One region of the Pseudarthrobacter sp. NPDC080039 genome, then DNA from elsewhere that is predicted to be linked to it. Evidence: riboswitches for the same ligand, from Rfam matches in the RefSeq annotation. Region 1 holds a riboswitch; each other region holds the start of a gene.
The links. A riboswitch is a leader RNA that binds a small molecule or an ion and turns the genes downstream of it on or off. The one in region 1 is predicted to bind S-adenosylmethionine.

Region 1 (3,580 bases):
GTGGCCTCGCCGGCGCGGAGGTAGTAGCTGCGCGATTTGGTGAGTTCCATCAGGTCTGCCGTGGTTACCGTGTCCTGCCAGTGTGTTACATGCCCTTCGATGCCCCGGAATTCGGGCCCGACGACGGGTTTGTGGCCCGGCCGGTAGATGTCGCCGGCGTGCATGATCCTGGAGAGCCGGTGCACCCACGGCACGGAGGTATCCAACTGGTTCCACACGAGGCCGAGGGTTCCGTGCGGGCGCAGGACGCGGGCGAGCTCCGTGCTTGCCGCCAGGGCATCACACCAGTGCCAGGCCTGGGCAACGGTGACGACGTCGAAGCTTGCGTCCGGCAGGCCAGTCGCCTCCGCAGTGCCGGTCACGGCGGTGGCGGCCCGGCAGTGGGCCTTCAATTGGGCGAGCATGTCTTCCGACGGGTCGACGGCGGTGACGTCCAGTCCCATCTCCAGCAGCAACGCGGTGAACTTTCCGGTTCCAGCGCCGACATCAAGGGCATCGTGGGCTCCGGCGGGGACCAGCCAGCGGGCTGATTCCTCCGGGTAGCCGGGCCGCACCCGCTGGTAATGCCTGCCGCCGTCCTGGAAGCTTTGCCCGAGCTCCCGGCGCCGCCCGTGATCGAGCCTGGGGCCACCCCGAACCACGCGTGGCCTCCTTCTGACGCTGCCGATTGTGGATGTCTTTCGAATCTACCGCACGGAAGGCATCGCCGGCGTGGCGGAAGGAGGCAGCCCGCCCTAGTCGTCGATGCAGGGCGCGGCGCCGGCCGTCCCGGGGGTGTTGGGGGCCCAGTGCGGGTAGGTGCGGGTGTCGTTTGCGGGCACCCAGCGGCCCGCGTCAACCACGTAGTCCCAGCCCAGGCCGTCGGCGCGCAGCGCCTGGATTCCCGCGAGGAGGCGTTCGGCGTCTTCCAGCCGCGAGCCGACGCCGAAGCTCGCCCGGAGGGAGCCGGACGGCAGCCCCAGCCGCTTCAGGAGGGGGTGGGCGCAGAAGCGCCCGTCGCGCAGGCCCACCCCGTGCTCCGCCGAGAGATAGGCGGCCACCAGGCCCGCGTCGTAGCCTTCGACGGAGAAGTTGACCACGCCGATGGTGTCCGTTTCCGGGTTGGTGTCCTTGAAGATCTGGTGGACCGTTACGCCGTCAATGCGCTGCAGGCCCTCAACCAGGAACGAGCGGATGGCGGATTCGTGGGCATGCCAGCGGTCCTGGTCCAGCCCGGCGATCACCTGGGTGGCGCGGGCCAGGGTGGCGGCCCCGAGGACGTTCGGCGAGCCCCCCTCATGGCGGGCCGGTCCGGTGGCCCAGCTGACGCCGTCGAGCCTTGCTTCCTTGACTGCGCCGCCGCCGGCGAGGTGCGGGACGCCCGAGTCCAGCCAGTCCGGCCGCCCCACCAGGACGCCGGCCCCGAACGGCGCGTACAGCTTGTGGCCGGAGAACGCGAGGTAGTCCACGTCGTCGGCGCTGATATCCACCCGCCGGTGCGGCGCCAGCTGGGCAGCGTCCACCACGATCCGGGCGCCGTGCTGGTGGGCCAGCGCGGCCAGGGCGCGGATGGGAAGGATCTCGCCGGTGACGTTGGATGCGCCGGTCACTGCCAGCAGGCTGACCCCGCCCTGCGCCAGTTCGGCACGGACAGACTCCAGCGTGCCGGTGATGGTGTCCGCGGCGACGATGCTGCGGTGCGGGACGGCCTGCCACGGCAGGAGGTTGGCGTGGTGTTCGATGTCCAGGTACAGGACGTCCCCGTCCGGACGTCCTCCAGTTGCGGGCAGGCAGCCAGCCAGCAGATTCAGCGAATCGGTGGTGTTGCGGGTGAAGATCACGGAATCGTCAGGGCGGCCGCCCACGAAGTCGCGGACAATGCTGCGGGCGTTCTCGTACACTGACGTGCTGATCTGGGACGCATACCCGGCCCCGCGGTGGACGCTGGCGTAGTAAGGCAGGATCTCGTTCAGGTAAGCCGAGACCACAGACAACGCGGGGGCTGACGCGCCGTAATCGAGGTTGGCGTAGCGTACGTGGCCGCCGGAAATCAGTGGTGCCTGGATTTCCGCTCCGGTGACGGCGGCGAGGGGCCGGCCGGCAGCGGCGCGGCGTTGATCGGCAGCGGCAGCCTGGGCGATAGCGGGCTGGGGGGAGACGGTGGCAGTTGTCACAGAGACCTCACTTGACTACAGGACTCCGGCATACAGGAATCCGCGCTTGCCGCATCCGCTCCGGACCGGCCTGGTCGTCACCCGGGGCACCCCACCGCGAATGGAGGGTTGCCGGCCAGCAAACCGGGGTTTTGCGCTGGCACTCGTGACCTGCATAAAAGCGTAGGACATGGGGCGCCCAGGATTGAAGCCAGGGCGATTGTTAAGGCGTTTGTTACGCGTGGGCGAATAAACGACGCCGGGCGCCCCCTTTTAGGGGCACCCGGCGTCGCAATATTCGCTGTAGCGGTAAAACCGCGGCTGTTAGAGCAGGTCGTCCAGGTATGGGTTCAGGCGGTGCAGCACTTCCGAGTGCAGGATCGAGTTGGTGGCCAACGCGTTACCGCCGAACGGGCCGTCTTCGCCCTCGAGGGACGTGAACCGGCCGCCGGCCTCCACCACAATGGGCACCAGGGCCGCCATGTCATACAGGTTCAGTTCCGGTTCACAGGCGATGTCCACGGAGCCTTCTGCCACCATGCAGTACGACCAGAAGTCGCCGTAGGCACGGGTCCGCCACACGTCCTCGGTGAGGCCCAGGAACTCGTCCAGGTTGCCGCGTTCCTTCCAGCCGCTGAGGCTGGAGTAGGAAAGGGACGCGTCGGAGAGCTTGGACACGTTGGAAACGCGGAGCCTGGTGGCGGCAGCCAGGGACCTGCCCATGTACGCACCCATGCCTTTGGCCGCCCACCAGCGTTTGCCCAGGGCCGGGGCGCTGACCACGCCCACAACGGGCTCGCCTTCGTCCACGAGTGCGATCAGGGTGGCCCAGACCGGCACGCCGCGGACGAAGTTCTTGGTTCCGTCGATGGGATCGATGATCCAGCGCCGCGAACCGTGCCCGGTGCTGCCGAACTCCTCGCCCAGGACGGCGTCGCGGGGGCGGGAACGCGAGAGCTGGCCGCGGATGGCTTCCTCGGCGGCCTTGTCCGCATCGGTGACCGGCGTCAGGTCCGGCTTGGTCTCAACGCGGAGGTCCAGGGCCTTGAAACGGCTCATGGTCTGGTCATCCACGGAGTCGGCCAGGACGTGGGCCAGGCGCAGGTCATCGTTGTAGCTCGAAGCGGGTTGGATCATGGTTCCAAACTACCGTCTGCCGACGCTTCTGCCGGGAGAACGCGTCAGTTGACGCTGCCGAGCTCCTTGGCGTCCTGCGCTTCCATCCGTGGGTCCGTCCCCAGAAGGCGCCGCAGGGACGCCAGCCTGGCGGGACCGGTGGGCCCGGCGTGTCCATCCGCCACCCAGCCATCGAGCCCGCAGTCAACGGCGCTTGCCGTGTGTTTGCAGCCGCGCTCGCAGCTCTCGATCCCGGGGGAGAGGTCCGGGAAGGAGCGCAGGATGCGGTCAGGGTCCACGTGCGCCAGGCCGAAGGAGCGGATGCCCGGGGT
Region 2 (3,414 bases), on a different contig from region 1:
TAGTTAGAGACCGGCCCCTTACACACTCTATGAAACACGCTCTGGTGGCGTTCCCGCCACCCACGGACTTTCGCCCGGAACCGGGACGGGACAAGTTCACCGGGGGCTGCGCCGCGTGCGGGGTTGGGGGCGTCGGGGTCGAGGAAATGCGCCACCAACTCCAGCGCGCCTTCGGGTGTGAGGCCCTCGGTTTCGTCCGCAACGATCTTCGCGTGCTGCCAGGACATGGCGCCGGTGGACAGCGCCTCGAGCACCGGTGGCAGGGAACAGACCCGGCGGGACTGGTCCACCAACGCGCCCGCGGCGGCGGAGCTGATGGTCAGGACGCCGGCGATCTCCTCCACGACAGACATCTCCGCATAGGTGCGGTCCTGCACACATGCATCCGGCGGAGTCATGGCCTGCTGGAGTTCGACGGCACGGGCAGCCTGCCCGGACTTTACCGCCGCCAGCTGCGCCTCCAACCGGGCAACAACCTCCAACCCTTCCAGGCACAGCTCATACCGGCGCTGCAGCACGTCAATATCTCCCGCCGCAGCCGTCAGCGCAGAATGTTCGAAATTCCGGTCCTCAAGAACCAGCGCATCAAGGGCAGCGACAGAGGCACGAACACCCTCCAACACCGCCCCAAAACCACCGCTGATTCCCATACCCACATCATCCAACCACCCACTGACAGTCAGACCTGCAAGCACCCCGCGCGAAGGCGGGGAAAGCCGGTCCGCCCAAGCCGGCCCACTGCCAAAGGCGCCTCACGACAAAAGGCCGCACGCCGTCGTCGTACATTCTCGATGCGGACAATCCTTCCCGCACCCCAAATGTCCCGCGCGAAAAGGAACTTCTGCGGCGCAGCGGAACACGCGGCCCTCACGGGTGTGGACAAGCTGGTGCCGCTTAAAGGAATTCGGCCGCCATGAGGTAGTGACGCCGTTGTTACTACCTCATGACGGCCGAAGCTGAGCCGGGCACGGCCCGGCAGGTCCGTCTCCCGGACAAGCAGGGGAGAGGGGCGGGAAGCGTCAGATAGTGACGGCTCCGTTGGCGGTTTCGAAGGTGACCGAAAGGATGCCGGGTGTGCCGTGCGGGGCCACCCACTCGACTGCAACATCCTCAAGGGGCTTCTCAACCGGCTCGCCGAGCCACTCGGTCACCCGCGAGGCTGAGCCGGCGATGGTCAGGCAGCTCATCTTAAGGTTGCTGGGGTAGGCGTTGGACGGGTGCAGTGACGGGTCCCCCTCCCACTTGAGCATGTAGGGGACCTGGGGGTCGGCGATGAGGCCCAGGATGCCAATCTGCTTCCAGACCAGTTCACGACCGTCAGGAAATTTGCGGTTGCCGTTGACGGCGGAGCGGCCAAGGCGTTCCTCGAAGGGGGCGAGGTCGTCCACTTCGACGCACCAGCCCATCCAGCCGCCGCCGGCTGCGGAACGGGCACGCACTGCCTGTCCGAACGGTGCCTTGTCGGATGCCGGGTGGTCCAGGACCTCCACAACCTCGAGGTACTTGTGCCCGGCGAGCGGGATGATCATATTCCGGGTACCGAAGCGGGGGTGTACCCCGCCCTTCACTGCCTCAACGCCGAGGGCAGTTGCAATACGTTCGGTAGTGGCCGCGAGGCCATCGTGTTCACAGGCGTAAGAGACGTGATCCATGCGCATGCGAACATCTTGGCACTTTGTGATCGGGCTCTCAGCTAAGGGTACCCTTACTGGCAGTTTTCCGGCGGCGGCACGCATGCGGCGAAGCAGCAGGACGCCCGTAAGACCATGTTCGTCACAATCCTGTTCCCGGCGACAGCACTCTTCCTACACTGGGCTCAGGTCATGAGCGCCAGCGCCAAGCCCCGGCTCGCTGGCCGGCAACCCTCCAACCGCGGTGGGGTGCCCCGGGTGAAGACCTGGCTGTCCGGCAAGAGCCGGAAGCAAGCGCGGCCCGTACTGCTCCCAGCATTCCGGGCCCATGTCACAGGAGACTGAGATGTCCAACGGATGGTCCTTCGAAACCCGCCAGATCCATGCCGGCCAGGAAGCGGACAGCGCCACGGGAGCGCGTGCGCTGCCCATTTACCAGACCACGTCCTTCGTGTTCCCGACCGCCGAGAGCGCAGCCAACCGCTTCGCGCTGGCCGAGCTGGCGCCCATCTACACACGGATCGGCAATCCCACGCAGGACGCCGTGGAGCAGCGGATCGCCAGCCTCGAAGGAGGCCTCGCGGCGCTGCTGCTGAGTTCCGGGCAGGCCGCAGAGACTTTCGCGGTGCTGAACATCGCCGAGGCCGGCGACCACATCGTGGCCAGCCCCAGCCTTTACGGCGGAACCTACAACCTGTTCGCCCACACACTGAAGAAGTTCGGTATTTCGGTCACCTTTGTGGAGGATCCGGACAACCTGGACCAGTGGCGCGCCGCCGTCCGGCCCAACACCAAGCTCTTCTTCGGTGAGGTGGTCTCCAATCCGCGCCAGGATGTCCTGGACCTCGAAGGCATCTCCGAGGTGGCCCACGAGGCCGGCGTTCCCCTGATCGTGGACAACACCCTGTCCACTCCCTACCTGATCCGACCTCTGGAGTGGGGCGCCGACATCGTGATCCATTCGGCCACCAAGTACCTGGGCGGCCATGGTTCGGCCATTGCGGGCGTCATCGTCGACTCCGGCAAGTTCGATTTCAGCAAGGATCCGGAGCGCTTCGCCGGCTTTAACACTCCTGACCCCACGTACAACGGCCTGGTCTACGCGCGTGACCTTGGCGAGGGCGGCGCGCTGGGAGCGAACCTCTCCTACATCCTCAAGGCCCGCGTGCAGCTGCTCCGCGACCTCGGGTCGGCGGTCTCGCCCTTCAACGCCTTCCTGATTTCCCAGGGCTTGGAGACGCTGAGCCTGCGGGTGGAGCGCCACGTTGCCAACGCCACGGAGGTGGCACGCTGGCTGGAGGCAAGGGACGACGTCGAATCGGTCGCCTACGCCGGGCTGCCGTCCAGCCCTTGGTATGAGCGTGGCCGCAAGTACGGGCCCAAGGGGACGGGCGCCGTCGTCTCCTTCAACCTGGCCGGCGGCGCGGAGGCGGGCAAGCGCTTCGTCGACGCGCTGGAACTGCACTCCCACGTGGCCAACATCGGTGACGTGCGCTCCCTGGTCATCCACCCGGCGTCGACCACCCACAGCCAGCTCACTCCGGAGCAGCAGGTGGTTGCCGGCGTCACTCCGGGGCTGGTGCGGCTCTCCGTCGGCCTCGAACACATCGACGACATCCTGGCTGACCTGGAAGCCGGCTTCCGCGCCGCCAAGGGCGCCTAGCAGCAAGCGCCAGGCAACGGGCGCTTAGGAACACACGTACGACGCCGGGCGGCCAGTCCGGCGGAATGGGCAGGGAGCGCAGCAAGCCGGGAAGTCACAACCAGTCACACTCTTGGCCTG
Region 3 (3,580 bases), on a different contig from region 1:
GGTTGAGGACCAGTTCCGAGACTCCATCCAGGAGGGCGGCCCGGTTCTCGGCGTACCGGTAAAGGCTCATCGGATCCCGGCCAAGCTCCATGCCCAGGCGGCGCATGGTCAACGCATCCAGCCCTTCGGCATCCACGATTTCCAAGGCCTTGGCCAGCACCACCTCCCGGCTGAGCGGGGCCTTGCGGCCGGCTGTTGTCACCGTTTTTGGGGAAGCCATTTTGTCCGTCCTGAGTGCCGGCGCTTCATGCGACCAGTTACTCCAGTCGCTTGCCGTATCTGTAGTCTACGAGTAAAGTCTACATCGTAGATACGGAGTTAGCGCCGCTTCTGGGCCAGGGGTATAAAGGCCCAATTCACCCTTCTTTGCCCCCGTGCAGGGCATCGAGGTCCGCTGCTGTAGCCGAATAGCGGCACCGAGCACCGAGCGAAGGGACGCCGTCATGGCACATTCGCAGTTCGACATTTTCCTCAACGAAGCCACCTACTTCGACCAGGCGTCTGAAACCACCCTGGATCCGGACCGCCTTTACGGGCTCTACACGAGCTGGTGCTTCATCAACCAGCAGGCCCCCCGCCCGGAATCAAAGTTCTGGGCCGCGATGAAGACCAAGGTGTCACCCGGCCACCGGGGCCTTCGCATGAAGGGCCCGGCTGCCGCGGACTACATCCTGAGCAGCTATCCGGGACTCGTGTAAGGGCAACAAGCAGTAGACGATCAATGCTGCGGCACGCACAGGTGCCGCAGCATTTTTCATGTGGGGATGATTCGGAAAAGGAACCTGGTACGGACCATGACCCACAACAGCCCCAGGACCACGGCATAGGCCGCTGTGTTGAGAAAGCTGCTTTGTTGCTGGAGACCGGGAATATTGGGGACGACGGCGATCAGCACCACGTGCATGATGAAGACGTTAAGCGTTGCCCTGCCCAGCGGGATCAGGAACCAGCCAAGTAGACGCTGCACCGGTTTCCAATAGGCGCTGAGGAACGCATAGGCCGCCACCACCAGGACCAGGACGACGAGCAGCCGGCCGGGGGCCAGGTACGTCCGGCCGAAGAGTGCGTCATACATGGGGCGGTAGGCGGCATCCGGTACGAGCGCCAGGCGGACGTCGTAGGTGTTGGCCAGGTAGGGATTGCCCCAGGACAGGAAGGCCAGCGCGAACGCGGCTGCCGTTCGTATCCAGCAGGGCGAAACCTTCGCTTCCGGGCTGCGGCGCATTCCGGCTCCGGTCGAAGGGGTAGCCCGTGCCCAGGTACGGCGCCCACACCATGGTGGCCCTGCCGCCGTCGTACTTCCTGAACGCCGCCGCCACGTTCCGGAATGCCTTCCGGCAGTCGGCCGGCTGCTGGCAGGGCGTGCGACCCTTTGGTTGCGGCCTGCTGGAGGAAGCCGTCGAGGTCATTTTGTTCTGAATCCCGGTAGGGAACGGTGATGTCGTGCCCGAAGACGGCGGGACTGGCCCCGAGCCGGTCGCTGAAGCCGGCGGCGGTATCCTCACCCCACTCGAGCACGGCCCCCAGCCACGGCTTTCCCTTGTCCGGGGCCGTGTCTGCCGCCCGGGCCGGCACTGCCGGGACCAACAGGGCCACGAGGGCGATCAGTGCGGCTGCCAGGAAGGTTCCGGCGGAACACGGACGGTTCCGCCCGCCGGCGGCGTGGTGGTGCGATACGTGTGCCCGCATGCTGACAAGGACCCACGTACTCATTGCTCTGGAGACGGGGCGGCGCCCCCGGTAAGAACTTTATCGCCCTGCCGCCCGCTCAATTACGGAACATGACGACGGCGGCGGTGCAGGTTGGCGCCTCAGGTGTTATTTTTTTGGGGAGTAATGAGTACCGGTGCTAAGCCCTGACTGGCCGGTCGGCAACCCTCCCTTTCGCGGCGGGGTGCCTCAGGTGAATACTCGGCATATCGACCGATTCGAGCTGCAAGCGTGAAAGAAGGAGATCCGTCGTGTCTGACGCACCCGCCCCTGACGAAAGACTGTCCTACCGCCTGATTACCGGGGCGGACAACCGTGAATTCTGTGAACGGATCTCGGCTGCGCTGGCGGACGGCTACGTGCTGCACGGCAGCCCGGCAGCAACGTTCAACGGCACCAGCGTGATCGTGGCGCAGGCCGTCGTCCTTCCGGCCGCAATCGCGTCCGCGGATGCCGCAGTGGCCACTGCCGTGGACGAACTGGAGGGCGAGTTCGACGGCGAGGGCCACGCATGAGCTACGCAGGGGACCTGACGCCCCAGGAAGCCTGGGCCAAACTGGAGCAGGGCGCCGTCCTGGTGGATGTCCGCACCGAGGGTGAATGGGCCCACATTGGCATTCCGGACACCAAAGCCACCGACAACGACCCCCTCTTCATCCAGTGGACCTTCCCGGGCGGCATCCCCAACCCCGACTTCGTGAAGGACCTCAAGGAGCAGGCACCCCAGGACCCTGCCACGGAACTGGTGTTCCTGTGCCGTTCCGGCCAGCGTTCCATCGCCGCAGCCACCGCAGCCACGCAGGCGGGCTTCACGGCCTACAGCGTCCTGGAGGGTTTCGAAGGCGACCCCGACCGGTACGGCGAACGCACCCTCAATGGCTGGAAGAACCGCGGCCTGCCCACCAACCTCGGGAAGAACTAAGTGACTTTCAACCAAGACTCCTCCGGCTGGAGCCCCGATACCCAGGCTGTCCGCGGCGGGCTGGACCGCACCAACTTCCAGGAAACCTCGGAAGCCCTCTTCCTCAACTCCGGGTTCGTCTATGAGTCCGCGGCCGCGGCCGAACGAGCCTTTACCGGGGAAGACGAGCGGTTCGTGTACTCCCGCTACGGCAACCCGTCGGTGGCCACGTTCCAGGAGCGGCTCAGGCTGCTGGAAGGCACCGAAGCATGCTTTGCGACGGCGTCGGGCATGTCCGCCGTGTTCACTGCGCTGGGTGCATTGCTGGCTGCCGGCGACCGGGTGGTAGCTGCCCGTTCCCTTTTCGGTTCCTGCTTCGTGATCCTGAACGAAATCCTTCCGCGGTGGGGCGTGGAGACCGTGTTCGTCGACGGGCCGGACCTGGACCAATGGCGTGAAGCCCTCTCCAAGCCCACCACCGCCGTCTTCTTCGAGTCCCCGTCCAACCCGATGCAGGAAATCGTGGACATCGCCGCGGTCAGCGAACTGGCGCACGCCGCGGGCGCCACAGTGGTGGCCGACAACGTCTTTGCCACTCCCCTGCTGCAGCGCTGCGGTGACCTGGGCGCGGACGTGATCGTCTACTCCGGCACCAAGCACATCGACGGCCAGGGCAGGGTCATGGGCGGTGCGATCCTGGGCACCAAGGAATTCATCGACGGGCCGGTGAAGCAGCTGATGCGCCACACCGGCCCCGCGCTTTCCCCGTTCAATGCCTGGGTCCTGACCAAGGGCCTGGAGACGATGGGCCTGCGGGTGAAGCACTCCTCCGCGACTGCCCTCCGCCTCGCCGAGTGGCTTGAACAGCAGCCTGCCGTCAGCTGGGTGAAGTATCCGCTGTTGAAGTCGCATCCGCAGTACACCCTGGCGGCGAAGCAGATGAGCGCCGGCGGCACGGTACTGACCCTC
Region 4 (3,580 bases), on a different contig from region 1:
TCCAGTTTGGTGACGAAGTAGTCCGTGAAGCCGTTCACGCGGGAAGCGTGGCGGGCCAGGACCGCGTCGTACCAGCCGCAGCGGCGCGGCCGGCCGGTGTTGACGCCGAATTCACCGCCGGTCTTCTGCAGGTACATTCCCATCTCGTCGAAGAGTTCGGTGGGGAACGGACCCGCACCGACGCGGGTGGTGTAGGCCTTGATGATGCCGATGGAGCGCGAGATCCGGGTGGGCCCGATGCCGGAGCCAACCGACGCGCCGCCGGCGGTGGGGTTGGAAGAGGTGACGAACGGGTAGGTGCCGTGATCGACGTCCAGGAACGTGGCCTGGCCGCCTTCCATCAGGACCACCTTGCCTTCGTCCAGGGCGGAGTTCAGGACCAAGGTGCTGTCGATGACCAGCGGGCGGAGACGCTCGGCGAAGGACAGGAAGTACTCCACGATCTCATCCACCACCACGCTGCGGCGGTTGTAGACCTTGACCAGGAGTTCGTTCTTCTGGCGCAGTGAGCCTTCCACCTTCTGGCGGAGGATGGATTCGTCAAAGACATCCTGGACGCGGATGCCCAGCCGGGCCACCTTGTCCATGTAGGCGGGGCCGATGCCGCGGCCGGTGGTGCCGATGGCGCGTTTGCCCAGGAAGCGTTCGGTGACTTTGTCCAGGACCTGGTGGTACGGGGCCACCAGGTGGGCGTTGGCGGAGACCCGGAGCCGGGAAGTGTCCGCGCCGCGGGCCTGAAGTCCGTCGATTTCCTGGAAGAGGGCCTCGAGGTTCACCACGCAGCCGTTGCCGATAATGGGGACCGCGTTGGGGCTGAGGATGCCTGCCGGCAGCAGCTTGAGTTCGTACTTTTCACCGCCCACGACGACGGTGTGCCCGGCGTTGTTGCCGCCGTTGGGCTTGACGACGTAGTCAACACGGCCGCCCAGCAGGTCGGTGGCCTTGCCTTTTCCTTCGTCGCCCCACTGGGCTCCTACGATCACAATTGCTGGCATGGGATCCTCCCCCATTCGTTCGGGCTGCCCGCGTCCGGCCACCAAGTGGCGGGCCCGCACAGCGCCGTTCATGAGAATGCCCCGAACATCCGGCCTTCGCCGCGTTGGGACAGCACAGCGAAGCAAGAGTTCCGGGGCTCTTACCACCCAAGTTTAGCGGATATGGCACTTTATCCACCGTTTGGCCCGCCGCAGCCCTTCACGCATCGAGGGGCAACAGGGGCGGCGTGCTATTCGTCCCCAGCCTCCCCGGCCGGCCCGGAGATCTGCCGGCGAGGAGTCCCGGAAGGACGGCCGTCCGCGTTGAGCATGGACACCACCAGGATGTTGGCCCGACACAAACCAAAGCCGATTTGCCCGGACCCTGCCCTCTGGATTTAAGTGAGAGGGAACCATCCGGAGCGGCCGAGAGACCTGGCTTGATGACGCCGCAGCAACCACGGTTCGGCAGATCGCTGCCGGCCGAAGGTGCTACTGCCAGGACCGATGGAAAGGAAGTTCCAGCATGCCCAAGAACACCGACCACATCCGCGTGACGCACGCCGGCTCACTGCCCCGCACCCCTGAGCTCATCGCGGCCAACGCAGCCAAGGAAAGCAACGGGCTCACCCCGGAGTTCCTTGAACTGCTGGAGGCTTCCGTAGTGGATGTAGTGCAGCGCCAGAAAGACCTGGGCATCGACATCCCCAATGACGGCGAATACGGGCACACCATGTCCAGCACCGTTGATTACGGGGCCTGGTGGAATTACTCCTTCGCCCGGCTCGGCGGGCTGGAACCCACCAACGTGGACCGCTGGGCGGAGGCCGAAGTGCGCCGCTCGTCCCCCGGCAACGTGGTCCTGACCTCCTTCCCCGACCGGCGCGACCGGCAGGCCTTCAACGAGGCGTACAACGATCCTGCCTCCGGTATCCTCACGCACCGGAAAAGCGTGGCACAGCCCAAGATTGCCGGTCCCCTGACCTACACGGGCCACGACCTGGTGGCATCGGACATCAGGAACCTGAAAACCGGGCTCGCTGCCGCGGGCCTCACCGAGGGTTTCGTCGCCTCCCTCTCCCCCGGCTCGTGCGCCCGGGTGGCCAACGAGTACTACAAAACGGACGAGGAACTGGTCTACGCGTGCGCCGATGCCATGCGGGAGGAATACAAGGCCATCATCGACGCCGGCCTCACCGTCCAGCTCGACGACCCGTCCCTGGCCGAGAGCTGGGACCAGATCAACCCCGAGCCCTCGCTGGAGGACTACCTCAAGTTCATCCAGCTGCGGGTCGAAGCCACCAACTGGGCGCTGCGGGACCTTCCGCAGGAACAGATCCGGCTCCACGTCTGCTGGGGCTCCTGGCACGGCCCGCACACCACGGACATCCCGTTCGCGGACATCATCGGCTCCGTCCTGCAGGTCAACGCCGGCGCTTACTCCTTCGAAGCCGCCAACGTCCGCCACGAACACGAGTGGCGCGTATGGGAGGACACCAAACTGCCCGACGGCAAGGTCATCATTCCGGGCGTCGTTTCACACGCCACCAACGTGGTGGAGCACCCGGACCTGGTGGCAGACCGCATCGTCCGCTTTGCCGACGTGGTGGGCCGGGAAAACGTGATCGCCTCTACCGACTGCGGACTGGGCGGCCGTGTCCACCCGCAGATCGCATTCGCCAAGCTGGAGGCACTGGGAGAGGGCGCCCGCCGCGCCACCCAGCGCCTCTGGTAGCCGGCAGTATATTCCGGAGCGCCGGCTGTTCCTTCCATCACCGGGAAGGGCAGCCGGCGTTTCGCTTCCGGGGGCTTGCTAAACTGGGGAAGGCCGGCGAGCTCCGGCCCACCCCAATCAACCGCCACCGACATGACGCGCGCCCGCGTGCCCGTTTCGGTGTCGGCAGCAATGCCAATCCCCGCAGGAGAACCAGCCCTTCATGACAGCCCTGGCCCCCGAAACATTCCACGAACAGCTCATGAGCCGCCGCTACGAACCCAGCGTCGCCGCCGTCAACGAACTGTGCGACTCCCTGCAGGAGGCCAAGCCCGGAACCACAGTTCCCTATGTGGACCCCATGCATGACGTGGAGGAATGCCGCATCATCAGCCTGTTCTCCAACATCGGCGAGGCGGATCCGTCCGGGTTCATCACTCCCGGCGACCAGGATGCCGCTACCCGCATGCTCGGCATCCAGTGGAAGCTGGGCCTGCGCCCCGAGTTCGTGATGCCATGGAACGTCCACCCCTGGCACGTCCCGGGCGAAGCCAACGGCAAGTTCACCCCGGACCAGGTCCAGGCGGGCCTGAAGCCCCTGCTGAAGTTCCTGGCGCTGGTCCCCCGGGCCTCGGTAATCGTGGCACACGGCACGGAAGCCAACCGGCTGGCCAACCTTCTCCTGAAGACCGAAGTGCCACTGCTGTGGCGCCGCGGCCTGAAGACCTACAAGGTCCGCTCACTGAGTGGCCGCGCATTCGCCGGCTCCCCGGCGCGCCAGGAGGAGTACCTCGAGGACATGCGGACGGCCTACGCAGACGCCATGGCGCGCACGGGCATCGCCAACAAGGGCTAGCCAGGGTTTCGACAGGCTCAACCACCAAAGACGACG

Region 2: it holds a riboswitch for S-adenosylmethionine, as region 1 does, so the genes downstream of both, AB0313_RS11040 (bifunctional o-acetylhomoserine/o-acetylserine sulfhydrylase) here and AB0313_RS06740 (aminotransferase class V-fold PLP-dependent enzyme) in region 1, are expected to answer to the same signal.
Region 3: it holds a riboswitch for S-adenosylmethionine, as region 1 does, so the genes downstream of both, AB0313_RS15085 (DUF1737 domain-containing protein) here and AB0313_RS06740 (aminotransferase class V-fold PLP-dependent enzyme) in region 1, are expected to answer to the same signal.
Region 4: it holds a riboswitch for S-adenosylmethionine, as region 1 does, so the genes downstream of both, AB0313_RS12305 (cobalamin-independent methionine synthase II family protein) here and AB0313_RS06740 (aminotransferase class V-fold PLP-dependent enzyme) in region 1, are expected to answer to the same signal.

The regions. Positions count from the first base shown of each region.
Region 1 is NZ_JBFBKY010000004.1:190,023-193,602, reverse strand. It holds gene AB0313_RS06745 (class I SAM-dependent methyltransferase) at 1-641, opposite strand, end outside; gene AB0313_RS06740 (aminotransferase class V-fold PLP-dependent enzyme) at 735-2,153, opposite strand; SAM riboswitch class IV at 2,191-2,304, opposite strand; gene hisN (histidinol-phosphatase) at 2,457-3,269, opposite strand; gene AB0313_RS06730 (ribosome small subunit-dependent GTPase A) at 3,314-3,580, opposite strand, start outside.
Region 2 is NZ_JBFBKY010000008.1:54-3,467, forward strand. It holds gene AB0313_RS11030 (hypothetical protein) at 1-650, opposite strand, end outside; gene AB0313_RS11035 (VOC family protein) at 1,020-1,658, opposite strand; SAM riboswitch class IV at 1,820-1,934, shown strand; gene AB0313_RS11040 (bifunctional o-acetylhomoserine/o-acetylserine sulfhydrylase) at 1,960-3,294, shown strand.
Region 3 is NZ_JBFBKY010000014.1:80,577-84,156, reverse strand. It holds gene AB0313_RS15105 (TetR/AcrR family transcriptional regulator C-terminal domain-containing protein) at 1-220, opposite strand, end outside; gene AB0313_RS15100 (hypothetical protein) at 444-698, shown strand; gene opgC (OpgC domain-containing protein) at 755-1,225, opposite strand; gene AB0313_RS15090 (hypothetical protein) at 1,252-1,419, shown strand; SAM riboswitch class IV at 1,833-1,948, shown strand; gene AB0313_RS15085 (DUF1737 domain-containing protein) at 1,962-2,225, shown strand; gene AB0313_RS15080 (rhodanese-like domain-containing protein) at 2,222-2,632, shown strand; gene AB0313_RS15075 (O-succinylhomoserine sulfhydrylase) at 2,633-3,580, shown strand, end outside.
Region 4 is NZ_JBFBKY010000009.1:83,842-87,421, forward strand. It holds gene AB0313_RS12300 (adenylosuccinate synthase) at 1-995, opposite strand, end outside; SAM riboswitch class I at 1,385-1,488, shown strand; gene AB0313_RS12305 (cobalamin-independent methionine synthase II family protein) at 1,501-2,709, shown strand; gene AB0313_RS12310 (uracil-DNA glycosylase) at 2,912-3,544, shown strand.